DNA from 3 places in the Rossellomorea sp. ABR4_012 genome. Region 3 is predicted to be linked to each of the others. Evidence: a T-box and tRNA genes for the amino acid it is inferred to sense, from the RefSeq annotation. Region 3 holds a T-box; the other regions hold tRNA genes.
The links. The T-box of region 3 lies ahead of argS (arginine--tRNA ligase). A T-box ahead of a tRNA ligase gene usually reads a tRNA of that ligase, here a tRNA-Arg.

Region 1 (10,070 bases), 870 kb from region 3:
ACTGACCACAGAACTTTCAGGCAGCGGATTCCAAGTGCAGCACGCCAAAACCGGGGAAAGTGCGATTGAAAAAATCAATAAGCACAAGCCAAATGCGGTCGTCCTGGATATCATGCTGGAAGGAAGCATGACAGGATGGGATGTTCTCGAAGCCCTTAAGGCAAATGAAGAGTTGTGCGACATTCCAATCATCATTTCATCCGCACTTGATGAAAAAGAAAAGGGAATCACACTCGGCGCAGTCGACTATCTCGTGAAACCCTATCATCCAAGTGAACTATCAAAAACCATCCTCCACCTGTTACTGAAACAAGGGAGAAATGGGGAAGTGCTCATCCCGTTTAAAAAAGAATAAAAATTGAAGACCATTTTTGAAGGCCCGTCCCAGAATGCGTTAACGTATCAACGCATCGAGGGACGGGCCTTTGGTGTTTATGGAAGCCTCTTTTCGCATAGATTGTTGCTATTTTGACCATCCTTATAAGAGGTGATAAAATACTCAGATAATGCCTTTATTTTTTCTCATAGTTCAGATGATAACTGCAATTGTCATAAGCCAAAAACAGGAATGCTTTAATTTATATGATTGAAATTCCTTGTAAAAATCATCGAGAGTAGCTTCACCTCTACTAATTCTATGTTGATTAGTACAAGCAAAAGTTTTAATATTATTATCCTTTAAAATTTGTAATGTATCTCTACTGAACGAATATGGAAATAAATCTTTTGGATGTATAAAGTGTCCATTGCCATAGTTCCATCACGGTCAACAAAAACTGCTTCAATATTCATTGGTATGGTATTCCCCCTTTTATTCCATATTCAACTTTCCTTCCCGTTCGCTGAATAAGCCTCTCTTTACGTAATACCATAAAAAGTAAATTATTCCTTGTTCTAATTAAAAGCAACAATTTTTACGAAAAGAGTCTTGTGAATTATTTAAAGCTGATGTAATTTCTGTGTAAAATCTTTGTAGGAATCTATCGTTCCTTCTAATTTGCTTTTAAAATGCTAGTGAAAAGGGATAATGCCAAATTATTTCTTTATCACAGATAGTCATTAGGAGGAATCGTATGAGAAACGTAATGGCATTACTTACAGGTGTTTTGTTCATCAGTATGATATCAACGGCAGTAGTTGCGGAAGATAATCAGAATTTGGAAGGTTCATTCAAAGAGCTTTCACGCAATACTGAATGGAAAAAAACAGATCGGATTGAGCTTCAATTCGATGCCTATCATCCTCAAGGAATGACAAAGGTCGGGGATACATACTATATGTCTTCTGTAGAAATCCTTGAAAAACCCGAGAAATATGAGACTCCTGAAAATGGATATGACCGGTCTGCCGGGAAAGGTATCGGCCACTTATTCATTTTCGATGAGCAGGGGAAATTATTGAAAGATATTAAGCTGGGCGAAGCTGATATGTATCACCCGGGCGGAATTGATTTTGATGGGGAAAATATTTGGGTCCCTGTTGCAGAATATCGTCCAGATAGTGAGTCGATTGTCTATAAAGTTGATACAGATACACTTGAAAGCAAAGAAGCATTTCGTGTGAATGACCATATCGGCGGCGTCGTTCATGACGATAAAACGGGGAAAAATCTCGGTGTCAGCTGGGGATCCCGTGAATTCTATGAATGGGGAAAACAGGGTAAAGGGTTGAAGAAAGAAAAGAATGACAGCCACTTCATCGATTATCAAGACTGTGAGAATGCAGGCGGAGGGAAAATGATTTGCAGTGGTATTGCCGAATTGAACAATCCGGCATCCGAAACAGGAAAATACGAACTTGGCGGTTTAGCGCTGCTGGATATGAAAGACTTTTCTGTTGAACATGAAGTCCCTCTTGCTGAGTTTTCTTCCCAAGGGCATGTCATCACTCGTAATCCAGTCTTTTTAGAAGAATCTGATGGCAGGCTTCAACTTTTTGCTGTACCTGATGATGATGACGAAGCGTCGCTTGTCATTTATGAGACAGGTATAGATGAGGAATAAACAGGGTCATTCGCTATTGAGGAACCTCACTTAAACTCAGACAAGTTCATCACATCATCATTCTGAAAAATGATCTCGTAGTTGCTGCGGGGTCATTTTTTTGAAAGGGATTTTCTCGTAACAAGTATTCGTTGTTGTAGACAGTCTAAATAGTCTACAGTATTAATACGAAAAGCAACAATCTATTAGAAAACAGCCTTATGAAAAAACCCCGACGGCATTAACCGTCGGGGCAGTCTCTCAATAAGAGAATTATTTATTGTTCATTTCGTTGCGAGTGATGATGCGGTCGATCAATCCGTATTCAAGTGCACGTTCAGCAGTCATGAAATTGTCTCGGTCCGTATCTTTTGAGATCACTTCAAGCGGCTGCCCAGTACGGTCTGCAAGGATTTGGTTCAGTTTTTCGCGAAGGAATAGAATACGCTTCGCAGCGATTTCGATTTCCGTCGCCTGACCTTGTGCTCCGCCAAGTGGCTGGTGAATCATCACTTCTGCATTTGGAAGTGCAAGACGTTTACCCTTTGCACCTGCAGCAAGAAGGAATGCACCCATAGAAGCAGCCATACCGATACAAATCGTTTGTACATCAGGCTTTATGTACTGGATTGTATCGTAAATCGCCATTCCGGCCGTAATGCTTCCGCCAGGGGAATTGATGTAGATGGAGATATCCTTCTCAGGGTTTTCAGACTCCAAGAAAAGAAGTTGTGCTACAATAGAGTTCGCCACATTATCATCGATGCCGCTTCCAAGCATGATGACACGGTCTTTTAACAGACGCGAATAAATGTCGTACGCACGCTCACCGCGGTTTGTTTGTTCAATAACTGTAGGAATTAAGTTCATCCTTCGTTCCTCCTTAGATACGCATTTTTCTTTTTAATAAATACATATTCACTTTGTACTGTAATCATACACTGTTGGTCAATAAAGGTCAAACCTAACGCATCAGTGAATCATACACTATGTAATCCTTTCTACATCATACCCATCCATTCCTTTTTTAAACAGAGAAAACGTATTGCAATCCTCAAAAAAGTAACTTATAATATACTTTCGTACGATAGTTTTTCAAAATCCTATACATGCCCTCGTGGTGCAACGGATAGCACGTAAGATTCCGGTTCTTAAAATGGGGGTTCGATTCCCTCCGAGGGCGTACGATGAAGCGTCTCAACTCTGAAAAAGTGTTGAGACGCTTTTTTATGTACGAACTATCATTTTTATCACGCTTCTTTGGTTAAAAAACATTTCCATTGTACGGTTAACCATTTAACATAGATATAAGTCTGCATAATATGGACTAACTTCGGAATTTGTATGAAATCGAATCTATTTATGGACATAAATATCAATCAGGAGTGGTGTGAATCATGGAGTATGAGTTTGTCGAAAAATTGACCGATGATCAGATTCAATGCCTGCATCAGTTATTTCAAGCGGAATGGTGGACGGCAGACCGTGAGTTAGACGATATCAAAGTCATGGTGGAAAACTCAGATGTGATTCTAGGAATCTGCCAACCAGAAACGAATGAACTTATTGCTTTTACAAGGGTCCTTACAGATTATACATATAAGGCATTGATCCTCGATGTCGTTGTGAAAAGAGAGCATAGGGGTAAACAATTGGGAAAAATATTGTTTGATAGAGTGGTCGAACATCCTTCGATAAAGAGGGTCAAACATATTGAACTATATTGTAAACCAGAGATGCTCGCATTCTATCAACGCTGGGGATTCTCTGAGGAATTGGGAGAACTGCACTTTATGAGGATGACAAGGGGTTCTTAGTTCACTGTCAGAATGGTACATATAGTTGGTGTTTTTGAGAAACCTTCAAGATGCAATGGAGCCTTCCACGTGTCCTTCTACTAATCTTGCAGACAACCATACATCTTTCCCCCTTCACCCTCATAAAATGAAGGTGAAGAAACCGTTACCAAACAATTCCCATTAACGAAAGCCCCATTTTCATGTAAAATGAAGGGAGGAGGTTAGAAGGATGAATTTGAACACAGGATTATGGCAAAAACAACAAATGAAACTTCAAATGACACAGCAGCTTTCTCAAGCCATCACCATCCTCCAATATTCCACAATGGAACTGAATGCTTTCCTTGAAACGAAGGCATTGGAGAATCCCCTCATACAATTAGAAGACCCCGTTATGGACATACCCAATCGAGGAGAGTCTTATCAATATAAAGGCAAAGACGCGATAGATTTCACAGAGTTTCTATCAGTCTCGAAGAAAACGCTTGAGGAACATCTTTTTCTTCAATTAAATTTGAAATCGCTTTCTAATGTTGACTTGAAAGTCATGAAAGACCTGTTTTACAGCTTGGATGATAACGGCTATTTGCGAATCGAGACAGAAGACTTCCTGTCCCGGAACAACCTGCAACCGTTTCAGCTGGAACACTATATCGGCAAGCTGCAGGAATTGGAACCTGCAGGAATCGGAGCGTGCTCCCTTCAAGAATGCATTTCCCTTCAATTAAGGCGCAAGGATTCCACGGAATTGGCCCTGGCGATAGTGGAGGGGCATTTCGATGATTTTGCCGCGAAAAGGTGGAAGGGAATCGCGAAAGAATTGAATGTGGAACTGAAAGACATCCAGAAAGCCGCTGATCTCATCCAGCAATGCAATCCGCGTCCGGGCGCCATTTACAGCGATGGACCTTCTCATTACATCGCCCCGGAATTAATGGTGAAAGTAATGGACGAAAAGGAAGTCACCGTCTCATTATTTGACGGTACGACAGTTAAAGTGATCTATAATGACGAATATAAGGATTTTCTTGAGCATCACCCTGATAAGGAAGTCGGGAGCTACCTTCGGGAGAAAGAACAGGAATTTCAGTGGCTGCTTCAAAGCTTACAGCAGCGCAAACAGACGATTCTAAAAGTGGGAAAATTGATTGTTGAAAAGCAGAGACCTTTCTTCCTGGAAGGACCAGCCGGCCTGCAGCCCCTGACGTTAAAAGAAGTAGCGGAAGAAGCCGGTGTCCATGAATCAACGATCAGCCGTGCTGTGAAAGGGAAGTATATGCAAACGCCATATGGTATCTTTGAAATGAAATACTTCTTCAGTGCTGCCATCAAATCGGCCCATTCAGAAGACAGCGGAGCCGCTTCTTCCACGACGATCAAAAATGAAATCCAGCGCCTTGTGAACGAAGAAGATAAGAAAAAACCGCTGTCTGATCAGAAAATCGTCAATATGTTAATTGATAAAGGTTACGACGTTTCGCGCCGGACCATCGCAAAATACCGCGATCAGCTCGGGATATCTTCTTCAACGATGAGGAAGCGGTATGAATAGAGCTGGGAAGCATCACGGTTAGCGGCCGAATTGTGGGATTCAGACCAACCCGAGGTATTGCGGACAATTTTTTCTGGAATACCGACGAAAAATAGAATTTACAAACATTTTCTCGGGTTTACCACCAATAATTAATGAGTTACCAACAATTTTCGATTACTTACCGACAATTCTACATCATCCGACAAATTTCGCCGAATTGGTCACATGCCCATACCATTTCCAACGAACCAGCATATATAGTACTATCGGTTGTACCAGGTACAAACATCCTGAATTGTACCAGGTACAACTCACACTATACACTCGGCCCATAATCACTTAACGGAGGACCAGCCCAATGAACCCAGTCATCTTCTACACAAGAAACCAATGCCATCTATGCACCGACGCCAAACTAAACCTGAAACTCGTCCAGGACGATTTGAAGTTCGACATCATTGAAAAGGATATCGACCAAAGCGATGAGTTGACGGAACGTTTCGGTTTGATGATTCCTGTGGTGGAATACGATGGAGAAATCATTCAATACGGGCAAATTGACTATTTTACACTTAGCAAGCGTTTACATGAAAAAACTCAGTAGTTTCTAGTTGAATTACGATTTCCACCCTGATAGAATGAACGTTGAAAGCAGGGATGAATTTTTTTTGGAGGTAGTGGGACATAATATGTCTATGCGGGACTTTTTTAGTCCAACGGCATGATTCTGCAAAAGTACAGAACAGCCTTCCGCAATGCAGCGTGCAGTGTTTAAATGCGTGATACTTGTGGAACTACATTTGCGAAAGGCAGTCACTCACTTCCATGTAAGGAGCTTTTACCGATGGAATCCATTATTGATATACAAAAGCGATTATTACCAGACCTGCTTGAAGTTATGCAAAAAAGGCATCAAATTCTCCGTTCGATTCAATTCTTACAGCCGGTCGGCCGCAGGAGTCTCGCGCAGAACCTGGGACTGACGGAACGGGTGCTTAGAAGTGAAGTGGAATTCCTGAAGAATCAGGATCTCATTTCGATCAAAACGTCCGGGATGATCATGACCGAGGATGGCATGAAGCTGCTGGATAAAATCGAAAACATGATGAGAGAGATTTCGGGAATCAATGAAATGGAGAAAAAATTACAGTCTTTACTCAATCTTAATGAAATTGTCATCGTTCCTGGGAATAGTGATGAGTCTCCTTGGGTAAAAGAAGAATTGGGGCGTGCGTCAGCTTTTAGTATGAAACAGCGCCTTGAGGGGAATAATATCATCGCTGTGACTGGCGGTTCGACCATGGCGGCTGTAGCAGAAATGCTTACACCCGACTTTTCCGGGTCCGATACCTTGTTTGTTCCTGCGCGGGGCGGAATCGGGGAAGATGTAAAGAACCAGGCCAACACGATCTGCGCGAAGATGGCAGAGCATACAGGGATGCGGCATCGCGTTTTGTATGTTCCCGATCAGGTTAGTAAAGAAGTTTACAAGTCCTTTTTAAAAGAACCAATGATTAAAGAGGTCTTAAATTTAATTCAGTCAGCAAACATGGTTCTTCATGGAATTGGAGATGCTATTACAATGGCAGAAAGACGGAAGACGTCGCCGGCCGATTTTGAAAAAATCACCGCCGGGCACGCTGTCGGTGAAGCATTCGGTTATTATTTCAATGAGTCGGGGGAAGTGGTACATAAAGTGCCGACCATTGGACTCCAGCTTGAAGACCTGAAGAACATTGAACATGTATTTGCCGTAGCTGGCGGCAGCTCGAAGGCGAAAGCGATTCGGGCATATCTGAACAGTGCTCCCTCTTCAACGATCTTGATCACAGATGAAGGAGCAGCGAGAGAGCTTTTAAAAGGCTGATGGCCTTTTGAAATATAAAAAATCATCCTTACAAACACTAAAGGAGGAAATAGTATTATGGCAACTAAAATTGGTATTAACGGATTTGGACGTATCGGACGTAACGTTTTCCGTGCAGCACTTAAAAACGATAACGTAGAGGTAGTGGCAGTTAACGACTTAACTGATGCAAACATGCTTGCTCACCTTTTACAATATGACACAGTTCACGGAACTCTTGAAGAGAAAGTAACTGTAGACGGTGACACTCTTATCATCGGCGATAAAAAGGTAAAAGTACTGGCTGAGCGCGATCCTGCTCAACTTGGCTGGGGAGATCTTGGTGTAGAAGTGGTAGTAGAATCCACTGGACGTTTCACGAAGCGTGCGGACGCTGCTAAACACATCGAAGCAGGTGCGAAGAAAGTCATCATCTCTGCTCCAGCAACAGATGAAGACATCACGATCGTTATGGGTGTTAACGAAGACAAATACGATGCAGGAAGCCACGATGTTATCTCTAACGCTTCTTGTACTACAAACTGCTTAGCGCCATTCGCGAAAGTATTGAACGAAAAGTTCGGCATCAAGCGTGGAATGATGACAACGATCCACTCTTACACAAACGATCAGCAAATCTTAGACTTACCACATAAAGACTACCGTCGTGCTCGTGCGGCAGCTGAAAACATGATCCCGACAACTACGGGTGCTGCTAAAGCTGTATCACTGGTACTTCCTGAATTAAAAGGTAAACTGAACGGTGGAGCAGTACGTGTTCCAACTCCAAACGTTTCTCTAGTAGACTTAGTGGCTGAGCTTGACAAGAACGTAACAGCTGAAGAAGTAAATGCAGCGTTCAAAGAAGCAGCTGAAGGCGACCTTAAAGGAATCCTTGCATACAGCGAAGAGCCATTAGTATCAACTGACTACAACGGAGCTCCTGCTTCTTCTACAATCGATGCATTATCAACGATGGTGCTTGAAGACAGCATGGTGAAAGTCATCTCTTGGTATGACAACGAGAGCGGATACTCTAACCGTGTCGTTGACCTTGTTGGTTACATCGCTTCTAAAGGTCTTTAATCCGTCATTGACAAAATTGACATTATAAAAAGGGTGAGGATGGATAAATTCTGTCCCACCATCTATAATGGAAAGGGATGAAGGGGAGCGGGGAAGATTCCCCACTCCCCTTTTCTCATTGCTATTACTGAAAATTTCTTTTCGCTTTTGAAAAGAAAAACAAAAGGAGGCCTTTTACGATGAATAAGAAATCAATCAAAGATGTTGATGTAAAAGGGAAACGCGTATTTTGCCGAGTGGACTTCAACGTACCGATGTCAGAAGGCAAAATCACTGATGAAACCCGCATCCAAGCTGCACTTCCAACAATCAAGTATTTAGTAGAAGGCGGCGCAAAAGTCATCCTGGCGAGTCACTTGGGACGTCCTAAGGGTGAAGTAGTAGAAGAACTTCGTTTGACTCCGGTAGCAGAAAGACTTTCCGAGTTACTTGGTAAAAACGTTGCAAAAGCAGACGAAGCATATGGGGAAAACGTACAATCAAAAATCAGCGAAATGGCTGACGGTGATGTACTCGTTCTTGAAAACGTGCGTTTCTACGCAGGTGAAACGAAGAATGACCCTGAACTTGCAAAAGAATTCGCGGCACTTGCCGATCTTTACGTAAATGACGCATTCGGTGCAGCCCACCGCGCTCACGCTTCAACTGAAGGGGTGGCAAAACACCTTCCGGCTGTCGCAGGACTTTTAATGGAGAAAGAGCTTGAAGTATTAGGCAAAGCTTTATCCTCTCCAGAGCGTCCGTTCACGGCCATCATCGGTGGAGCGAAAGTGAAAGACAAAATCGGTGTTATCGATAACCTTCTAGATAAAGTGGACAACCTGATCATCGGAGGCGGACTTGCTTACACATTCGTGAAAGCGCAAGGCCACGAGGTTGGAAAATCCCTTTTAGAAGAAGATAAAATCGATCTTGCAAAGCAATTCATGAAAAAAGCTGAAGAAAAAGGCGTTAACTTCCTTATGCCTGTCGATGTAGTCGTTGCTGATGACTTCTCAAACGACGCAAATACGAAAGAAGTAGATATCGAATCTATTCCATCTGATTGGGAAGCACTTGATATCGGTCCTAAGACAAGAGAATTATTCCAAGCGACAATCAAGGATTCCAAGCTTGTCATCTGGAACGGACCTATGGGTGTATTCGAATTGGACACATTTGCAAACGGAACAAAAGCCGTAGCTGAGGCGTTGGCCGATGCGACAGATACATATTCTGTCATCGGCGGCGGTGACTCTGCAGCAGCTGTCGAAAAGTTCGGCTATGCTGACAAGATGAGTCATATTTCTACAGGAGGAGGCGCATCCCTTGAGTTCATGGAAGGTAAAGAACTTCCAGGTGTTGTGGCCCTTAACGACAAGTAATTCAGCATTTTAAATATGGTAGCTAAGAAAGGATGAGCAGTATGCGCAAGCCGATCATTGCAGGTAACTGGAAAATGCATAAGACTGCATCAGAAGCAAAGACTTTTACAGAAGAAGTAAAAGGATTGGTTCCTGACACAGACAAAGTTGACTCTGTCATCTGTGCACCAGCCCTATTTTTAGAAAACCTGGTTGAACAGACAAAAGAGAGCAAGGTTTCAATCGGAGCTCAAAACATGCACTTTGAAGAAAGCGGAGCCTTCACTGGCGAAGTAAGTCCGGTGGCACTTGCTGACATCGGTGTGGAATATGTGATCATCGGTCACTCCGAGCGACGTGAAATGTTCAATGAAACAGATGATTCTGTCAACAAAAAGACGTTGGCTGCATTCAAACACAACCTTACTCCGATCGTGTGTGTCGGTGAAACATTGGAACAGCGTGAAAACAACGAGACGA
Region 2 (10,070 bases), 1.4 Mb from region 3:
CTTCCTTCAAATGTTTGACCGGAATGACTTCAATTCCTTCGATTTCATTCATCATGGATTGCTGATTTTCATGTGGAATGATTGCGACCTCGGCACCTGCTAATTTCGCCGCTTTCACTTTCGGAAATACCCCTCCGACAGGTTTAACAAATCCATGAATACTGATTTCCCCGGTTAAAGCGAGGTTATGTTTGATTGGTATACGGTAAATAGCCGAGTAAATGCCGAGCGCCATCGCGATTCCAGCAGAAGGTCCATCCACAGGTATTCCTCCGGGAAAGTTTACGTGTATATCATATTGATCCGCCGGCACCCCCATCGAGCGAAGTACCGTGATGACATTTTCAATCGAACCTTTTGCCATGCTTTTACGGCGGATTGATTTACTTCGATCGCCGATGCTTTCTTCTTCAACGATACCCGTTACATTGATTTGTCCTTTGTCTTGTGCAGGAATCACGGTCACTTCGATTTCCAGCAGAGACCCGGTATTCGGACCCGTTACAGCCAGACCGTTCACAACCCCGATCGTTGCTTCTTCATTGATTTTCTTTTCATAGCGCGGTGTCAACTGACTGGACTGAATGATCCATTCCAGTTCATGATCATACATGTCATTTCTGTTCTCATTGATGGCTACACCTGCTGCGATTTGAACCATATTAACTGCTTCACGTCCGTTGCGGGAATACGAAGCAAGCGTATTTAGGCCTTTATCACTGATTTTCATATTGATTTTATCCACTGCCCGAGCAGCCACCTTCTTTACTTCATCCTGCTCAAGCTCCCTGAAAAACACTTCCATGCACCGTGATCGAATCGCAGGAGGAATTTCATTTGGTGTACGAGTAGTGGCTCCGATCAACCTGAAGTCGGCTGGAAGGCCGTTTTTGAAAATATCATGTATGTGGGTGGGTATCTGATGATTCTCTTCGTTATAATAAGCACTTTCCAAGAAAACTTTTCTATCTTCCAATACTTTTAATAGTTTATTCATTTGAATAGGGTGTAATTCTCCTATTTCATCAATAAATAACACACCGCCATGTGCATTTGTTACCGCTCCTTGCTTCGGCTGCGGGATTCCCGCTTGCCCCATGGCACCGGCACCTTGATAGATGGGATCATGGACAGAACCGATTAATGGATCAGCAATGCCTCTTTCATCAAATCGGGCAGTGGTAGCATCCAATTCCACAAAAACTGCGCTTGATTTGAAAGGGGATTTGAAGTTCTTTTTTGCTTCTTCCAACACCAGACGGGCAGCTGCCGTTTTTCCCACTCCCGGAGGCCCATAGATGATTACATGCTGTGGATTCGGGCTGCAAAGGGCTGCCTTTAATGCTTTTATTCCATCTTCCTGACCGATGATATCATCGAAGCTCGTCGGTCTTACCTTTTCTGCCAGCGGCTCTGTCAAAGAGATGGATCTCATTTTTCTCAGTTCTTCCATTTCCTTTTTCGATTCACGGTCAATGGTCACTTTTTGATTTCGTTGATTTTTAAGAAGGTTCCAGAAATACAATCCAATGATGATTCCGAAGAACAATTGGATAAATAAAGCGATGCTAGTAAAGCTCATTCGTCTCCCTCCAAGTAGATACATGTTGTTACGGGTTAGTATCTCCTTGAGGTTGTGGGAATAAACAAAAAAATAACAGACATAAAACAAAGCCCGGAATGATAAACCATTCCGGGCTTTTAGAAGCTGTTAAGCAGATGTTTTTTCTTCGTTTGGATCGATGATGGTGCCGTCTTCAAGGACTAGCTGTGGTACTGCATCTTCAAGAATCGTTTCTTTTGTGATGATACATTTTTTGATATCGTCACGTGAAGGAAGATCGAACATCACATCAAGCATCATCGTTTCGATGATGGAACGCAGTCCGCGGGCACCTGTTTTACGCTCGATTGCTTTCTTGGAAATTTCAAGAAGGGCCTCTTCTGTGAATTCCAATTCTACATCATCAAGTTCAAGCATTTTTTGGTATTGTTTCACCAATGCATTTTTAGGTTTTGTCAGAATTTCAACCAACGCTTCTTCGTCAAGCGGCTCTAGACTCGAAATTACTGGAAGACGCCCGATAAACTCTGGGATCAGACCGAATTTCAATAAGTCTTCAGGTACCACTTTGGATAGAAGAGATTTATCTTCTTTTACTTCAGCACTCTTAGGATCGGAACCGAATCCAATGACCTTTTGGCCGAGGCGGCGTTTGATGATTTGTTCGATACCATCAAATGCACCACCGCAAATGAACAGTACATTCGACGTATCAATTTGGATGAATTCCTGATGAGGATGCTTACGTCCACCTTGTGGAGGCACGCTTGCCACTGTACCTTCAAGAATTTTCAACAGCGCCTGCTGTACACCTTCTCCTGATACGTCTCTAGTGATGGAAGGATTTTCTGATTTTCTTGCCACTTTATCGATTTCATCGATGTAGATGATGCCTTTTTCGGCTTTTTCCACATCATAATCGGCTGCTTGAATCAGCTTTAACAGAATGTTTTCAACGTCTTCACCTACATAACCTGCTTCAGTCAGAGATGTCGCATCCGCGATTGCGAATGGCACATTAAGAATACGGGCAAGAGTTTGAGCAAGTAATGTTTTACCGCTTCCTGTAGGTCCGATCATCGCGATGTTACTTTTTGACAGTTCTACATCGTCTACTTTGCTGCTTGAGTTGATACGTTTGTAATGATTGTACACAGCGACAGCAAGAGACTTTTTAGCCTGTTCCTGTCCAATGACGTATTCGTCGAGAATTTCACGGATTTCCTTTGGTTTCGGAACATCCTTAAACTCAACTTCTTCTTCCGTACCGAGTTCTTCCTCCACGATTTCAGTGCAAAGCTCGATACATTCATCACATATATAAACACCAGGTCCTGCTACTAATTTACGAACTTGATCTTGCGTTTTTCCGCAAAAAGAACATTTTAATTGTCCTTTTTCATCATTAAATTTAAACAATGTATTTCACCCCTTCATTAATACTGCTTCAATCAATCACAAATTGATTATGGACGACCGTGTACTTGCTTCTTCTCACCACTAAGTTATGTATTGCATTTTAGCACAGTATATGTTTGTAAAAAAATTATACGATTCTTAAGAATCATCTTATTATGTATCGGACATTTTAGCAAATATTTTACTTACATGTTTTTATGTATATCAGTATGGAAGAAGACTGCAAGCATTGTCAGAAATTTAACCCCTGCTTATTAAGGTTTATCCAAAATTGCAGATTATTATTCTTTTGTACGATTGAAAATCAACTATTAATTGTACAAAACAAGGCGCGAATCGCGCCTTGTTCCTATTTATTATTATTATGCTTCTTTGCTGTTATCAACAAGGAATTCTACTGCTTTACGAACTTTCAGGTCCGCTTTAAGTGTGTCAAGACCGCCTAGGGCTTGCTTGATGTTGTCAGCAGACATGTTGTACTGCTCAGCCATTTTATTTACTTCTTCTTCTGCTTCTGCATCAGTCACTTCAAGATTTTCAGCTGCAGCGATTGCTTCTAACGTAAGGTTAGTGCGTACACGCTTGCCTGCATCTTCTTGCATTTGACCGCGAAGATCTTCTTCTGTTTGACCAGAGAATTGGAAGTAAAGGTCAAGATTCATACCTTGCATTTGAAGACGTTGACCGAATTCTTGCATCATGCGGTCTACTTCACTGTTTACCATTACTTCAGGAATTTCAACTTCTGCATTTTCAGAAGCTTTTTCTACAAGCGTTTCACGAACTGCTGTTTCAGCTTCGTTCTTCTTGGATTCTTGAAGACGCTTTTCGATTTTTTCTTTAAGCTCTGCTAATGTTTCAACTTCTTCATCAGCATCTTTCGCGAATTCATCGTCTAATGCTGGAAGTTCTTTTGTTTTGATTTCGTGGAGTTTCACTTTGAATGTTGCAGCTTTTCCTGCAAGCTCAGCAGCATGGTATTCTTCAGGGAATGTAACTTCAACATCCTTCTCAACACCCGCAGCTGCTCCAACTAATTGCTCTTCGAATCCTGGGATGAATTGTCCAGAACCTAATTCAAGAGAATAGTTTTCAGCTTGTCCGCCTTCGAACGCTTCACCGTCAACGAATCCTTCGAAATCCATTGTTACTGTGTCGCCTTCTTCAGCTTTTCCTTCTTCTTTCACAACAAGCTCAGCTTGTTTTTCTTGAAGTGAAGTAAGTTCAGCTTCAACATCTTCAGCCGTTACTTCAGTTTCCATTTTTTCTACTTCAAGACCTTTGTAGTCTCCAAGTTTCACTTCAGGCTTCACTTGTACTTTCGCAGTGAAGATCAACTCTTTGCCTTTTTCCATTTGCTCAACATCGATTTCCGGACGATCGATTGGCTCGATGCCAGTTTCTTCGATTGCTTGAGCATAAGCTTCAGGTAAGATGAAGTCTAATGCATCTTGATATAGAGCTTCTACACCAAAGCGCTTTTCGAACATACCGCGAGGCATTTTCCCTTTACGGAATCCTGGTACATTTACTTGCTTTACAACTTTTTTGAACGCAGCGTCTAAACCTTCGTTTACTTTCGCAGCTTCTACTTCAATTGTAAGTACTCCTTGGTTACCTTCTTGCTTTTCCCATTTTGCAGACATACTGTTCCCTCCAACAATCTATATTTGATTCTAATTTTTTACGCATAGTAGTAGATAGTCCCGTGTATGAATCTAGCACTATCATCGTAAATATATAAAAATCTATTCTATTGCAACCATTATATTATAACATACAGCCTCATTCTTTCAACAGAGAGCAATTAAATTATCGGTGAAGAAATTTCCTCTAGCTCATTCAGCTGCTCAAGCAGGCTTCGGCATTCCTCACATTCTTCGATCTTCTCCTTCAATTCTTCCTGGAGAATAGTATCGGCAAACATTCCCGCTGTATAATATCCGTAAACGATGGACGCACTGCTCGGACCCCCTTGCAGTTCAAATGGATACAGAAGGAAAGAATGTCTCTTAACCAATTCAAGGGCATGTTGATATAGTGTGGGATTCCGCTGTGATAATAGGTCTTCCAGCTCTTCCGTCACTTTTATAAAAAAGTCGGTTTCAAACACATCCTGCAGTGAAGAAGGAGCGACCTGCACTTCTTTATTCAACTTACTGATTAAAATTCCCTTATCAAATCCATGTTCACGTAATACATTCAGGATCATGGACTGCAGAAATGGATGCGAATCCCCGTCCCCTAAATAAGAAAGGAGCTCAGGCAGATACGGACGGATATTCTGATGAACCAGCTGGGCTGCGATCAGGGTCTGTTCCTCGAGACTCTTATCTTTCAGGATGGAGGTCTCCGGAATTTCAGGTGTTACTTTCGTCTCGCTATCCGGCTCTTTTCCATCCCTTACTTTTTCACTGAAGTGCAGCAGTTTCTTGAAATGCTCTTCCTTTTCAAAAGGCACCTCTTTTTCGTCAAAAAGTGCGTGTATCGTATCAATTACATCTTGATGCTGATGAAGCTGGATGAGGATCATCAGGTACATATCGACCACCTCGAAATATTCCCCAATCCCTTCAAGAAGCATTTCTTTGCAGATCACTTTTGCTTCATCATATTGTTTATTTTCATAAAGGGCTAATACCAACGCTGTATTGATATCAGGATTCTTCGGATCCATTTCATACGCTTGGGTCAAAAGGTCTGCTGATTCCTGGATATCCCCGTTCTCGAGGGACTGAACCCCTTTTTCAAGGAGCCTCTCCTTCAATCCGGGAAATTGCAGGACCTTTCCTTTTTCCTCATTGTTTTTCTTTGTCATGTTTTGTACCCGCCTATACGTATTAAAGATGGTAATAGTGTAGCATGAGAGGTTGGAGAAAACAAAGATTATAAGGAGCCGGTCTATACTTCAACAATATGAAGAACGAAAAAAAGCCTGCCGATCGGCAGACTCGATGTATGTAGGTTCAATGGCGTCCCAGGAGAGATTCGAACTCCCGACCTACAGTTTAGGAAACTGTTGCTCTATCCTGCTGAGCTACTGGGACAATTTAATCAATATTTTCACAAAGCGGTAACGTTAATAAATATTTTCTTTTCCCTTATAATTGAAATAACAAGGGATCCGGTTCAGTTAGGATAAAAAAGAGATACTCACACATTCTAATTATCTGTGTCAGTATCCCTTATCTGTTCAAAACCCTGTTAAACCAAGGTATGTATGTAATGATAGTGGCGTCCCAGGAGAGATTCGAACTCCCGACCGACGGCTTAGAAGGCCGTTGCTCTATCCTGCTGAGCTACTGGGACAATTCAGTTTTAAACATCCGTTTTTCAAGGACAATATTTATTATATTCACATAGCATAAAGAAGTCAATACATTTTCAAAAAAAGTTTTCTGAAATACTTTTAACCTGATCGCTAACCTCTCTACCAATTTATTATATCCTTTGCCTTCCTGTTTGAAAAGCAAAAGAACCCTCTAAATAGAAGGTTCTTTAAACAATCGTTCATATGCATTTATAATCAATTTCTAAAGCGTGAACTCCTGCTCCTCAACCACTTCATGTTCATGAGCCAAAAACTGCACCTTGACCATCTCTTCCGAAGCTTCCACCAAAGCATATGTCCGCTCCTGTCTTCCACGGGGCAGCAAAATGCTTCCAGGATTTAAAAACAGCGTACCGCCCGCCATTTCCGCTCCGAGTGTATGCGAATGTCCGAAGAAGACAAATTTTGCACCGGCTTCCTCTGCTCTGTAGCGAAGTTTCATCAATGACATTTTGATGCCGTACAAATGGCCGTGTGTAATGAGAATGGTGTCACCATCTAATTCTTCTATTAAATCATCCGGGAGACGGGCATCCATATCACAGTTTCCGCGAACCGCTAAATAGTTTGAAAGTGCTTCATCATCGGCACTTAGTTCTGAGTCACCGCAATGGATCATCGCGTTTACTTCACCATCATATTTCTCAGCCAGTTCTGTAATTTCCTTTCTCGAACCGTGGCTGTCGCTGACAACTAAAAGCTTCATGATTTCCTCACCCTCTTAAACGAAGTCTGTAATCAGTGCTCCCAATTTTTTCAGAGCGTTGCCCCGGTGACTGATGCTGCTCTTTTCTTCCGGTGTGAGTTCGGCCATCGATTTCCCCAGGGAAGGAACAAAGAAAATCGGATCGTAGCCAAATCCGTTTGTTCCCCGTCTTTCCTGAAGGATCTGCCCTTCACAGGTGCCGTTTACTGTGCGTGTTTCCATACCTGGACCTGCAATCGCCAGTACACAGTGAAAGCGTGCATTCCGGTCGCCATTAGGGACATCTTTCAATTCCCCCAGCACCTTGTCCATGTTGGCTTCATCGCTTTTTTCTTCCCCTGCATAGCGGGCGGAATAGACTCCCGGCCTGCCATCCAATGCATCAATCGCTAAACCGGAATCGTCAGCAATCACCAGATCACCCAATTCTTTCGCTACTGTTTCAGCTTTCAATATGGCATTTTCCTCAAATGTCGTTCCTGTTTCTTCAACGTCCTCGATTTGAGGTAAGTCTAGTAATGTTTGTACCTCATATCCATAGGGAGCAAACATATTTTGAAATTCCTTTGCTTTCCCCTTGTTTTTTGTAGCGATTATTACACGTTTTGTCATAACTGTGTCATCCCTTTATTGAATTCTTTGCGCCAATTCGCCAAGCGCACTTTTTTGCATTTCGAATAGTTCCTGGATTCCAACTTGCCCCAGCTCCAGCATCTCATGCAGCTGGTTCATGGTGAAAGTAGCTTCTTCGCCTGTTCCTTGAAGCTCTACAAATTCCCCTTCACCGGTCATGATGATATTCATATCAACCAGGGCTTTGCTGTCTTCAATATAATTAAGGTCTAGCACTGAGCCGTGATCTTCAATGATACCTACACTCGTTGCAGCTAAATAGCTCTTAAGGGGAAAACGGGAAATCTTTTTATTATCCTGTAATTTCCCAAGTGCCAGGGCCATTGCCACGAACGCTCCTGTGATGGAAGCCGTTCTGGTACCACCGTCCGCCTGGATGACATCACAATCAATCCAGATCGTTCTCTCACCAATGGCATCCAAATTCACTACCGCCCGTAATGCACGCCCGATCAAACGCTGGATTTCCATCGTTCTTCCAGAAATTTTCCCTTTGGAAGATTCACGGATATTTCTTGTTTCCGTGGCTCTCGGCAGCATGGAATACTCCGCGGTGATCCAGCCTTTGCCGCTGTTTCTCATAAAAGGAGGTACGCGCTCTTCAATACTTGCATTACAAATCACTTTCGTATTTCCAACAGTGATCAGTACAGACCCTTCCGGATGCATCACATACCCCGTTTCGATTTTCACTTCACGCAGTTGATTCTTTTCTCTTCCATCAGCTCTCATATCTTATCCTCCTACATAACTCGTTTTCATTCATATGTAAATAGTCCATCTCAAAAAGATAAGAGGCGGCATCAGCCAACCTCTTTTTCATGATTCTATAATAGTATATCAAAAAATGATCATTTAAAAACTAATTGCATTCACATTTTCAGGACGAGTGACTGGTTCAGTGACCGGTTCTCCATCTTTGCTTACTGTGGTCGCTTCACCATTGACCAGTACAGACACACCTTTAATCCCTTTTTGTTCCGTCAAGGAAAGAACGAGTGAATTCAGCATATGCTCGGATACTATTTTTTCTTCCAGGCTTCCATACACCGCTTCATTGAAATTAAGGGTTACTGTCCCGTCTTTCAGAGATGGATCATCCAAAAGTTCCGCCCCGGTAAAATCACTTGCCAGGTACGAACCGTATCCCGGTCCCTCGATGAGTTCTTTTACGACCGCTTTAACTTCATCCGTTTCGTTTGAACTTACCCGTTTTGTTACAGGCACATAGTACGTCGCAGAATCAGTCTGAGAAACATAATAGACAGTTACCGGTTTTGTACTGGTCGGGTCGGCCACTCCGCTTGTATCTACATTTATCCCCATTTTTCTGGATAAGCCGGATTCATCGATCGGTGTTCCGTTAACAGGCATTTCCGTTAACGGATAACCGTTTACTCGCAGCTCGACTTTTTCAACTGAATCAAATTGAGTCAGCGTCCAAGTGACTGATTGAAGGATTTTTTGCTCATCTTCGGGCTGATAGTTATTGAATTCAGGTGAGAAGTCGGCGATTGCCTTCCCATCTTGGATGTTGACTGTGACCTGGGTATCTGCCGGCAGCACCGCTCTGAATCCATTAGGAAGGACATTCTGAACAGGGCCGTTAACCACCAGATATTCAAGCGCCTGTTTGGCGACACTCTCATTATTCGGAAGAGGTAACGACTGGGAAACCACATATCCATTCTTATCGATCAAATAAAGCTCTGTCATCACTGTTTTTTCCACGGCTTCATCGTTGCCTGCCGTCTCTTTACCTTCTTCATTCTTTGCCGTATCTAGTTGCTCACCTTCTTTTAAGTGTGATACTTCCTGCGGCGGATCAATTTTTTCCTTCTCCCCAAAACTTAACAGTCCGCAACCTGAAAGATATACTGAAGATGCTAACACCGTTACAGCAATTGATACTTTCGCTTTTTTTGACATCGCGAAACCTCCTAAAAGACAGTTTGTACTACATGTATACGAGCCTTCGTAATGAAATAGACCGAAACTTTTTAGAAAAGCAGACAAACTTTTTTTAGGAGAAAATAATTAAAACCATCCAGCCAAGACACTCAGTCTTGAAGCCGGATGGTTTCAGCATGGACTTTCCCTATATTCAGCCAATCAGAGGCGATTTGTGAAAATAAAATGGAAGAACCTGTTGTGAAGAATCGGTGCTCTGGCACTCTGATTCCTCGGTATAGGAGGTTGTAATAGTCCAAAATCGTACTGATTTCCCTGGCGGTCTCATCGCCGGAGCTGATGACACTCACTTTATCCCCCATGAACACCTGTATTTTTGACTGAAGGAGGGGATAGTGGGTGCAGCCAAGGATCAATGTATCAATGTCTGTTTGTTTCATGGAAGCCAATGTCTCCTTGACAATCGAATCAGCCGTAGCACTGTTATACTCTCCGCTTTCTACCAA
Region 3 (10,070 bases):
CATAATTTTCCCCCTTTTCATGAAAGAGCCCGTCTACTTACATTCATATGCTTTTTCACTGGGGATTATGGCAGAAAACGAAAAACCCCCGGATATCCGGGGGGTACTGATTACTTCGAAATAAACATTTGCGTCCAATATGTTCCGTATGAACCGCCTTTGGCATAGCCAACACCGATATAGGTGTAGGTGCCATTAAGGATATTTTTCCGGTGACCGGGACTGTTCATCCATTCTCTTACGACTTGCTCAGGGCTTGTCTGTCCGACTGCAATATTTTCACCAGCAGAACTGTATTGAACATTAAAGCTCTTCATCATCTCAAAAGGTGAACCATATTGAGGACTTCTGTGTGCAAAATATCCAGTATCCCTCATATCACGGGACTTATAGCGTGCAACTCTGGACAGCTGCCAGTCTAATTGAAGAGGAGCGAGACCCGCTTTCTGTCTTTCCTGATTCGTAAGATCAATCACTTGTCGCTCAACAGACTTTATGGATTTGATGCTCGGGATATGGATTTTTTGACTTGGATAAATCAAATCCGGGTTAGGGATTTGAGGGTTTGCATTAATAATTTCAGACAAACCGATTCGAAACTTTTTGGAAATTTTCCAAAGAGTGTCTCCTTTCTTTACATGATAAGTCTGGGCTGCTTGAGCCCCGTCGATTCCAGTAATACCAAAGGCAAGGGACATTGCGACCATAATAATAGCTAATTTTGTTTTCATATTTATAAATTGTGTAATTCAATGTGAAATATTCTAAGGAAAAAACAAAAAAATAGGATTATTGTTTCATTTAAAGGGAATAGGTAAACCATCTAGAATAAAGTGAAACCTTTTTTTACTTCATACGTACAAATAGATAACGAATATAATCGAAGAGGTGAATAACGTGGTAAAGGAGAACGATCGCTTTAAAAAGGTGATAACCAAATTATCGAATGTCGGCGTCAATATCTCTAAAACAAAGTCCAGACGGGAGATTCTTCATTCACTTAAGCAATATCAGCCGTTACCTAAGACGTTAACCCAGGACTCCTAACAGGTTGGCCAGACATATTTCTCTTTTTTTCACGATATACTAAATAGTAGTGAAAAGGAGGGAAAGGTATGGAGAGAGTGATGTTCGATGTTCAGACATTAATGGAAATCAGGAAGAAGGCAGATGAAATTTCATACCGCTGTATGAGTGGGAATCGACCTTCTGATCTTCACAGCCTCAACTTGGCCTTGGACCAGGTGTCGCGAGCACTGGCCATGTTTGCAGAGATGGAAATCCATCGGATGCAGAACACGCATATTGCCTGTGACGGACAAAGCTACATTAAAGGCAGGCTGCGGATAGCACATCGATCGATCCTTCCTCAAGAAGAAGAGTCGAACACAGCATAATAAAGAGGTTGACCCAAGAATAACGAAAGTCTAGACACTATTCATTCATTAGAACCATTGGCTCATTAAGGACTGATCCTTTAAGGGTGATCATTTCATCTTTTTGGGTCAGCCTCTTTTTTTCGTAAAAATACTACTTTTTAAGTTGGTGACGTATGACTATTTTCTACTCAAAGATATTATTGGTTTGTAATGGAAAAGCAGGTCGCGGAGAGTTGGAAATGCAATTAATGGAAGTCACCCCGCCCCTATTGGATATTTGTGATACGTTGACTGTGCATAAAACAAAAGACAAGGGCGATGCAGAAAAAATCTGCCGTAACAGTGGCCACGAATATGATCTGGTTGTGGTAATGGGAGGGGACGGTACCGTTCACGAAGCCGTTAATGGAATAGCGCCTCTTTCTTTAAAGCCTAAGCTTGCCATCCTGCCGGGCGGAACATGCAACGACTTTGCACGCTCCCTGGACATCCCGATGAATATGAGACAAGCCGTCGAAACCATTACTGAATCCCGTTGTGAAAAGGATATCGATATTGTCAAAGCAGGCGACCGGTATTTCAGCAATTTCTGGGGGACGGGACTGGTTTCTAAGACGAGTGATAACATCGATGCGGGATCTAAAAGTGTACTTGGAAAGCTCAGTTATTATATCAGCGCCTTTCAGTCCATTCAGGACCCTCAGTTATTGACTGTCACAATCACGGCGAATGGCAAGATATACAGGGAAGAGGTAGTGATGCTGCTCGCAGCAAATGGACGTTCAATCGGTGCGAACCCGCTGCCTGCCAGTATTGATCTTGAAGATGGTTTGATTGATATTTATTTGGTCAAAAAAACGGGTTTCCCTCTAATGAAGGAATTTTTCATGATAAGAAGTACAGGGGAAGTAAGTGACCCTTCCAATGACATCATCCATATCCAGGCTCCAGTGGCAGACATCCATTTAGAGGATAAAGAAAAGGTCGATATGGATGGTGAGCTTTATGAAGAGCAGTATCAAACTTTGGAAGTGCTGAAGCACCACTTACGGTTGATTGTAGGGAATAATAAATAAGAGAGTATCGGGTTTGTCCCGATACTCTCTTTATTTTTGCGTAGGGGCTGACCGAGCCGCCTGCGCTTTTGATCGTCCAGCTCCGGCGGCTAGAGGCTCGAGGTCATAAGTCAAAAACCCCAAAAAGGCAAAGAGCGCCTTTCCGGGGTTTTCGTCTTATGCTTGTCGCCTCTGACCAAGCCGCCTGCGCTTTTGATCGTCCAGCTCCGGCGGCTAGCCCCTCGAGGTCATAAGCTAAATGGTCCAAGAAGGCAAAGAGCGCCTTCCCGGCCCATTCATCTTATGCTTGTTGGGGCTGACCAAGCCGCCTCCGCTTTTGAGGTTAAACCGTATGTTTTTTCTTCCTGATAATCAGGTAGATGATGTAAGCTAGTATTAGCACTCCGCCTGCTGCGAGTGTGAGCAGTGCGAAGTTCTCTTCGATGAAGGGTTTTGCTTTGGCGCCAAGTGCTAATATGATTGCACCTTCAAGGAAGAAGCGGATGCCTCGTCCAATGATCGACCAAATGACCAGGACTCGTATTTTAACACCGGAAACACCGGCAAAAATCGTAAAGATTTTATATGGAACGGGTGTTAGACCCGCTATGAGCAGCGCCATCGGACCATATTTCGTGAAGTATCCTTCTACCTTTTGAATTCGTTGTTCAGAGAATAGGTAGACCAATATAGGACGTCCGAGCTTTTTACCGATCCACCAGCCGAATAACGCACCGATGACTGAAGCAACAGTGGTATATAAGGCATAAAGCAGCGCATTTTCCGGGTTGGCAATCGCCAGTGGTATTAACAGGACATCTGGCGGGATCGGGAAGAAGGATGAATCGGCAAACGATACAAGAATAAGTCCCCAAATCCCATAATCCAGCAGCCAGGCTTCAAAAGAGTGAAGTAATTCAGACATAAGATATCTCCTTTATCATCATGCAAATATTGTCAATCGTTGTTTTATGAATAACATAAGAAAGTATATCATTTTTTGAGTAGAGCGTCATGAAATATCTGTTTTGTCAAAAACCCAAAGGGAGAATGAGGTGGAAGAATGAAGAGAGTGGCTGCAGCAGTCATACTTTTGGCATTTTTGATCGGTTTTCCCATAAACGGGCTGGCCTGTAAATGTGTTGAAAGAAGCCCGGATCTGTTGTTTGAAGAAGCAGGTGCGGTATTCAGAGGCAATGTAGTGGACGTAAATGAAGCTTCTACAATGGGTGCGGTGGAAGTGACGGAAGTATGGAAAGGAACAAACAAGAGCGGGGTATATGTGTATACCGACAATTCTTCATGCGGTTTTCATTTTAAAGTAAATCAGGAATACATATTTTATGCTGAAAAGGATAAAGGGAATTACCGGATTACAGCCTGCAGCGGTAGTTTTTCAGCGGATGAAAAGGTAGAAGAAGAAAGATCACTTGGAAAAGGGGTTCCCCCTTCTCAACAAGTCACGTTAGATGATCTTGATGAAAGTGTTGTAAAGAAGTGGGGAATGATTGGTTTGGTTGGTATGGTGCTGCTCTTTTTTATCTTTTTGCTGATTCGCATAGAAAAGAAAGTGAGAAAGAGATAAGTCATTTCTCGGGAAATAATGACAAGATTTTTAGGTATTCTACATTTCGTCCGGTGATCCGATACCTAAAACAGTCAGCCCTTGTGATAAAACCGACGCAACGACGAAGACAAGTGTTAAACGGGATCCTTGTTTTGGGTCATCGTTGATGATCTTTGTATTTCCATAGTAGCTGTTAAACGACTTGGCAAGCTCTAGCAGATATTTTGCAAGGATGGAAGGAGCGTAGTTCTTCCATGCTCTTTCCACCGTTTCTTGAAATAGTCTAAGCTGTTTGATTACTTCCCAGCTGGCTGAGTCATCCAGCCCTTCGAACGTAGGTGAGGATGCATCCGCTTTTCTCAGGATCGATTGCGCCCTTGCATGTGTGTACTGCAGATAAGGGCCGGTTTCTCCTTCAAAGGTCAGCATATGTTCGAGGGAAAACTCTATATCGTTCATTCGGTCATTCTTTACATCATGGAATATAACTGCCCCAACCCCGACATCCCGTGCAACAGCTGCAGCATTTTTGAGGTGCGGGTTTTTCTTCTTGATATTTTCCCCGGCCATATTGATTGCTTCCTGGAGCACTTCTTCCAGTAAGATGACGCGTCCTTTACGCGTCGACATTTTCTTTCCATCCTTAAGGTAAAGGCCAAACGGAATATGTTTCATGGCATTTGCCCATTCGTATCCCAGCTTTTCAAGCACTCCTTTTACTTGTTTGAAGTGGATGGTTTGCTCCTGTCCCACCACGTATAGCGCTTCATCAAAAGCATATTCACGCTGGCGGTAAAGGGCGGCTGCCAAGTCCCTTGTGGCATAGAGGGTGGCGCCATCCGTTTTTTTGATTAAGCAAGGAGGGAGGGTTTCATCTTCCAGCCATACGACTTTGGCTCCTTGAGAGGTTTCGAGAAGCTGATGTTCTTCCAGCAGTTCTACCACTTCTTCCATTTTGTTATTAAAGAAAGCTTCACCGTTATAGGAATCGAATTCCACCCCAAGCAGGGAATAGATGGTCTTAAATGCTTCGAGTGATTCTTTCTTGAACCATTTCCAAAGCTTTGTGATTTCTTCATCTCCATCTTCGAGAAGTTTAAAGGCTTTTCGTCCTTCGTCTTCAAGGGAAGGATCTAGAACGGCTTCTTCGTGAAATTTTTTATATAAGGTAAACAATTCGGCTATCGGGTTTTCTCTTACCTTCTCCTCATCGCCCCATTTTTTGAACGCGACGATCAGCTTCCCGAACTGGGTGCCCCAGTCCCCGATATAATTGATTTTTACTGTTTCATACCCGCATTTTTCCGCTAGATTGGCAATCGCGTTTCCGATGACGGTGGAGCGAAGGTGGCCCATGGAAAAAGGCTTTGCGATGTTAGGTGAAGACATGTCTAACACAATGGTTTTGCCTTTCCCGAATGAATGGGAACCGTAATGGATACCTTGCTCAAGAATGGAAGAGACGATCTCCTTTCCGGCAAAGGTTGAATCAAAATGAACATTCACATAAGGTCCTGCTGCTTCGACTTTTGAAAATAGGGGGAAAGAAAGCTTCTGGGCAAGTTCGCCTGCTATCACAACAGGCGCTTTTCGCCATTCCTTAGCCAGCTTAAAACAGGGGAATGCAAGGTCCCCAAGATGGGCATGCTTCGGTGTTTCAATTAACGTATAAATATCTTCTTCGGACCAAGAAGAAAGAACCTGGGAATTTATTTCTTTGGCTAATACTTTCTTTAAATCCATCGTTTCCACCTCCGAATAATAATTGATTCTGTTAAAGTCTAGGGTTAGTTTAACTAGTTCTAGCTGTTGATTGGAGTGCAAGACGTAGACTCCTGCGGGAGAAGTGGCCAATGTGAGACCCCGCAGGAGCGGAGCGACGAGGAGGCTCACGGGTCACCCGCGGAAAGCGAAGTCTTGCACGGAAATCAACAGCGGTGATTAACAGAGGAAAAAATAAAAAAACCCGTCTCTACATAAATGTAGAGACGAGTTTTAGCTCGCGGTACCACTCTTTTTCCCGAAGGGCGCTCATTGATTAACGGTTTTATCCGGTCTTTCCCTACTGATTTCAAGAAAGACTTCTCAGAAGTGCGTTTCATTCCGGGTTTCACACCAGGCTTGCACCAACCCTGGCTCGCTAAAGGGATCCACGTCAGAATTACTCTCTTCATCATAGAATATCCTGTATATAGTTAGATATTATTTTACACATTTTGGAGATAAATACAACACCTAATGTTACGAATCTTCTGAAGAGAACATATACGTCTTATGATGAAACCTCATACTGAATACAATACCGAGAGCCAGCATGTTCCCCATCAAGGAACTTCCCCCGTAACTGATGAACGGAAGCGGAATTCCTGTGATAGGCAGTAATTGAATCGTCATTCCGATGTTTTGGAAAACGTGGAATGTAATCATCGAGATGATACCTGCGCATACATAGGCATTGAATGGCTCTTTCGTGTCCAGGGCTGTTTTGGTCAAGTGATAAATCAACAGGAAAAATAAACTGATAACGACACTCGCGCCGATGAATCCATATTCCTCACCGATGACACTGAAGATAAAGTCGGTATGATTTTCAGGGATATATACTTCCCCGTCGCTATAGCCTTTTCCAAAGATCTGGCCGGACCCAATGGCATTCAAAGAATTGATCAAATGGAATCCTTCCAACTTGGAATAGTTATAAGGATCGAGCCAGGCATAGATCCGTCCAAATTGATAGGGTTCGAAACCTGTGTACTTTTCCAGGAACTCCGGAGCCCAAATGACGAGCGATAGAAGGATGCCCCCGACCACCCCTAGAAAAGCATAAATAGGAACGATCAGTTTCCAAGTGATCCCTGAAACCAGGATGATACCTGTCATGATGGCTAAAATAACAAGAGATGTTCCAAGATCCGGCTGCTTCATGATAAAAGCAAGGGGAACAAGGGTGGTAAATCCGATCTTCAATAATAATTGAAAGTCTGACTGTAATGTTTTCCGGGTGGTGACTTCATTATGGTTCGTAATCACACGGGCAAGAGCGAGAATCAGAAATGTCTTCATGAATTCCGAAGGCTGTATAGAACCGAGCGGTCCGAGCATGAACCAGCTTTTGGCTCCATTTCTATAGGGTGCAATGCTTTCCGGTGAAATCAACAGTACAAGCAGCAGGAGAATCCCTGCGCCATACATATACCAAGCAAGGCGTTTATACTGTTCTGAATCAAAGAATAAAGCACCTGCGATAATAATTCCCCCGACAACATACCAAAAAGCTTGTCGAATAACAAAATTTGTTCCATATTGACCTGAGGTTTGAGCACTGCTTATCCCAAGGGCACTGACGATAAAAAACATCATCAATAAAAAGACAAGACCCCAGTCAAATTTATCAGCAAAACGCTGGCGAGTTTCCATAATCATTTCACCTGAATTTCGTAAGATTTCACATTCCTAGTCTAATAGAAATGAAGGAAAATTTCTACTGGCTGCCATCCGGATTTCCCTTCTTTTCAGCCAATTATATAGAGGGGTTGTTCCCAAAGAAGAATTTGTATAGGTATGTAATGATTGTTTTTCCATATATTACATGACCCTTCTGGAAAGTCAAAACAGAAAAGTCCCGATTTCAAATGTAACATTTCCACAGATATTTAGCTAGAATAGTCACATCTGTAAAAAACAAGCATTTCTACACTATAACGATGGTTCTATGCTTTCTGTATCACTGCGTCCTATAAAGTTTAGAGCTGCTTCATAAGTTACTGTTCCTGCTGAATGACTTTTTTCGACAATTCCCTGCGACTTTTGTCATCATTTTGAAATGAAATAGAAAAGAACGATATCCCCATTTCTTTGCTAAAATAGATACTATTAGATACGCATCGTGGAAATCAGATGGAGGGAATGTTTTGAAGAATAAGCAAACAAAAGATATCATCTATGTGCATAAAAATATAGATCGGCAGTATGTCGTCTCCTACGGGATTAATTTTCAGGAATTTGCTTTAAATACACCGCAGCCTCTGAAGAATTTACTGTTGATCAAGCATCAGTATGAGCATGGTGCCTTTAACATTCACACTCATCTTGAATATGTTGAGCAGGAAGAAATGAACAGGATCATAAATGACAACGTGGACAGTTACGGTGACTTCTGCTGGATCGATTTTGACGAAGAAGCGGGAGTCAATGAATTAAACGGACAGGAAATTGCAGAGCTTCTCTATATGGGGCATCTGAAACAACCGCTCGATGCCCCTTTTTACTCGAAATTGAATAACCGATACGCTTACCTTTCACACGATGATGGATGGTTTAATAAAGTCTATTACCGTGATTTTGATGCCTTCTATCAACTATTGGGCTCAACGGTAGCGGCGAAATTGGGAAGTGCCAAAGGCGGTAAAGGGTTATTCGGCATGAAAAAGGAAAAGCAGTATCCGGATGTCGGTTCTCAAATCATCACTTCATTTAAAGAAAAAATAAAGGAAGGGATGATCATTTCCATTGAAAAGGCCATTGTAAGCAGAGGGAAAATCGAAATCCCTATCTGGGTCATCGGTGACTATTTCAACATGGATGAAATGATTGAAGATTATCAGCAATTCAGTAAATCCCCTGCAAATGGTTTGCTTGTTTTCGATCGTAAAACGAAAAGCTGGAGTTCCTCTATCCGTTAGGCAGGCACAAGCGGAAAAAGTGGTGAATAGAGTATAGGGATGAAATCCGGTTTCGCACCTTGTTTACTCTTTAAATACCATGCCAGAATAAGAGAAGGATTAATCTGCGTAAAGGGCTTCATCAACCGGTGGTGTTGAATGAACTTCTTTACTTGGATTAATCCTTTTCCTTATGGCACGAGTATGTCCTCCACTACTTTGTACTGACTTTCTCCCTTGGCTGTCAGCCATACTGTCAGAGTGTATGATCCGCTGTCAAGCTTCGGCAGAACCAGGTTCCGTGAAAATTCCTCGCCTTGCTGCAGCGTGATTTCTTGAATGGCCTGCGTATACATTTTGTTTTCAGAGTCACGGTAAACGACTTCGCCATTTGTATCTTTTACTTCGAAGTCGATGGTTTGACCGGACGAAAACACAAAGGTTTTTTCTTTCTCCGTTTGATTTTTAATTTTATATTCATAGACCAGCTGTCCATTCTTTGCTTCTTGCTCGATTAACGAAGGCTCCATACTACCTGCAACAATCCCTTTCTCTGCTTGATTTGAATCAGGGGTGCCGCTCGTCTCCGTCTCGTTTTGTTCCGGTTCTTGGGTGGTTCCGCATCCGGTTAAACCACCGAGGACGAGTGCCCCTGTCAGTGCAATGATCAGCTTCTTCATGTCCTATCACCTCTATTCTATTAGACTTACCAAAATCACAAAAGTTTCACTACTTTGATCCTTATTATTAAAGTAAGACAAATCACCCAGAAGATGTTGGATTAAAAGTTCGGTAGATTTGGTTTTATTATGAGAGGGCAGTACAATGGAAGAAAGCAGACACTCGACAGATACTATTTAGCCTTAAAAGGATGGGAGGTAAGGCAATGAAGAAAAAAGAAATACTCAGGATGCTTGGATTCTTTGCCCTACTCCTTATCCTCGTCTGGGTCAGCCGCAGCTTTTGGGAAGTAAGGCCCCACGATATCAGGGATTGGATCATTTCGTTTGGCTGGTGGGCACCGATTGTCTTCATTGTAATTCTGACATTCCGACCGCTGGTGTTGTTTCCGACCTCCATTTTTTCAATCGCTGCCGGCTTGGCGTTTGGCCCTTACAACGGGATTGTTTTCATTTTCATCGGAGCACTTGGAGGTGCAACAGTGGCGTATGTGGCATCAAGCTTCCTTGGAATGAAGCTTTGGAGAAAGCCCTCCCCCAAAATGAACGCCATCCGTGAAAAAATGGCTGAGAATAGTTTCTTTTATATACTAATCCTCCGGTTACTGCCGTTTTTGAATTTTGATCTGGTCAGTTATATAGCGGGAGCAGGGAAAGTACGCTACTTTCCTTATATTGCCGCTACAGCCATCGGGATCATTCCGGGGACGATCGGTTTCGTCTTCTTT

Region 1: it encodes a tRNA-Arg, which carries the amino acid that the T-box ahead of argS (arginine--tRNA ligase) is inferred to sense. The anticodon was not compared.
Region 2: it encodes a tRNA-Arg, which carries the amino acid that the T-box ahead of argS (arginine--tRNA ligase) is inferred to sense. The anticodon was not compared.

What each region holds. Positions count from the first base shown of each region.
Region 1 covers NZ_JBSWVK010000001.1:982,979-993,048, forward strand. Annotated here, with positions in the region: gene ACXAFV_RS04820 (ATP-binding protein) at 1-355, shown strand, start outside; gene ACXAFV_RS04825 (DUF6454 family protein) at 1,074-2,003, shown strand; partial or broken gene clpP (ATP-dependent Clp endopeptidase proteolytic subunit ClpP) at 2,256-2,855, opposite strand; tRNA gene ACXAFV_RS04835 (tRNA-Arg) at 3,094-3,165, shown strand; gene ACXAFV_RS04840 (GNAT family N-acetyltransferase) at 3,380-3,799, shown strand; gene rpoN (RNA polymerase factor sigma-54) at 4,011-5,333, shown strand; gene ACXAFV_RS04850 (glutaredoxin family protein) at 5,674-5,919, shown strand; gene ACXAFV_RS04855 (sugar-binding transcriptional regulator) at 6,160-7,182, shown strand; gene gap (type I glyceraldehyde-3-phosphate dehydrogenase) at 7,240-8,247, shown strand; gene ACXAFV_RS04865 (phosphoglycerate kinase) at 8,427-9,611, shown strand; gene tpiA (triose-phosphate isomerase) at 9,653-10,070, shown strand, end outside.
Region 2 covers NZ_JBSWVK010000001.1:1,518,668-1,528,737, reverse strand. Annotated here, with positions in the region: gene lonB (ATP-dependent protease LonB) at 1-1,582, opposite strand, end outside; gene clpX (ATP-dependent protease ATP-binding subunit ClpX) at 1,712-2,983, opposite strand; gene tig (trigger factor) at 3,346-4,629, opposite strand; gene ACXAFV_RS07410 (tetratricopeptide repeat protein) at 4,791-5,801, opposite strand; tRNA gene ACXAFV_RS07405 (tRNA-Arg) at 5,954-6,030, opposite strand; tRNA gene ACXAFV_RS07400 (tRNA-Arg) at 6,216-6,292, opposite strand; gene ACXAFV_RS07395 (metallophosphoesterase family protein) at 6,517-7,020, opposite strand; gene ACXAFV_RS07390 (XTP/dITP diphosphatase) at 7,036-7,632, opposite strand; gene rph (ribonuclease PH) at 7,648-8,385, opposite strand; gene ACXAFV_RS07380 (GerMN domain-containing protein) at 8,509-9,582, opposite strand; gene racE (glutamate racemase) at 9,714-10,070, opposite strand, start outside.
Region 3 covers NZ_JBSWVK010000001.1:108,789-118,858, reverse strand. Annotated here, with positions in the region: gene ACXAFV_RS00590 (hypothetical protein) at 1-3, opposite strand, end outside; gene safA (SafA/ExsA family spore coat assembly protein) at 111-731, opposite strand; gene ACXAFV_RS00580 (Lmo0850 family protein) at 889-1,047, shown strand; gene ACXAFV_RS00575 (hypothetical protein) at 1,116-1,397, shown strand; gene ACXAFV_RS00570 (diacylglycerol/lipid kinase family protein) at 1,553-2,455, shown strand; gene ACXAFV_RS00565 (YqaA family protein) at 2,778-3,359, opposite strand; gene ACXAFV_RS00560 (hypothetical protein) at 3,498-4,019, shown strand; gene argS (arginine--tRNA ligase) at 4,059-5,744, opposite strand; T-box leader at 5,983-6,187, opposite strand; gene ACXAFV_RS00550 (FtsW/RodA/SpoVE family cell cycle protein) at 6,243-7,418, opposite strand; gene ACXAFV_RS00545 (hypothetical protein) at 7,913-8,683, shown strand; gene ACXAFV_RS00540 (BsuPI-related putative proteinase inhibitor) at 8,854-9,342, opposite strand; gene ACXAFV_RS00535 (TVP38/TMEM64 family protein) at 9,549-10,070, shown strand, end outside.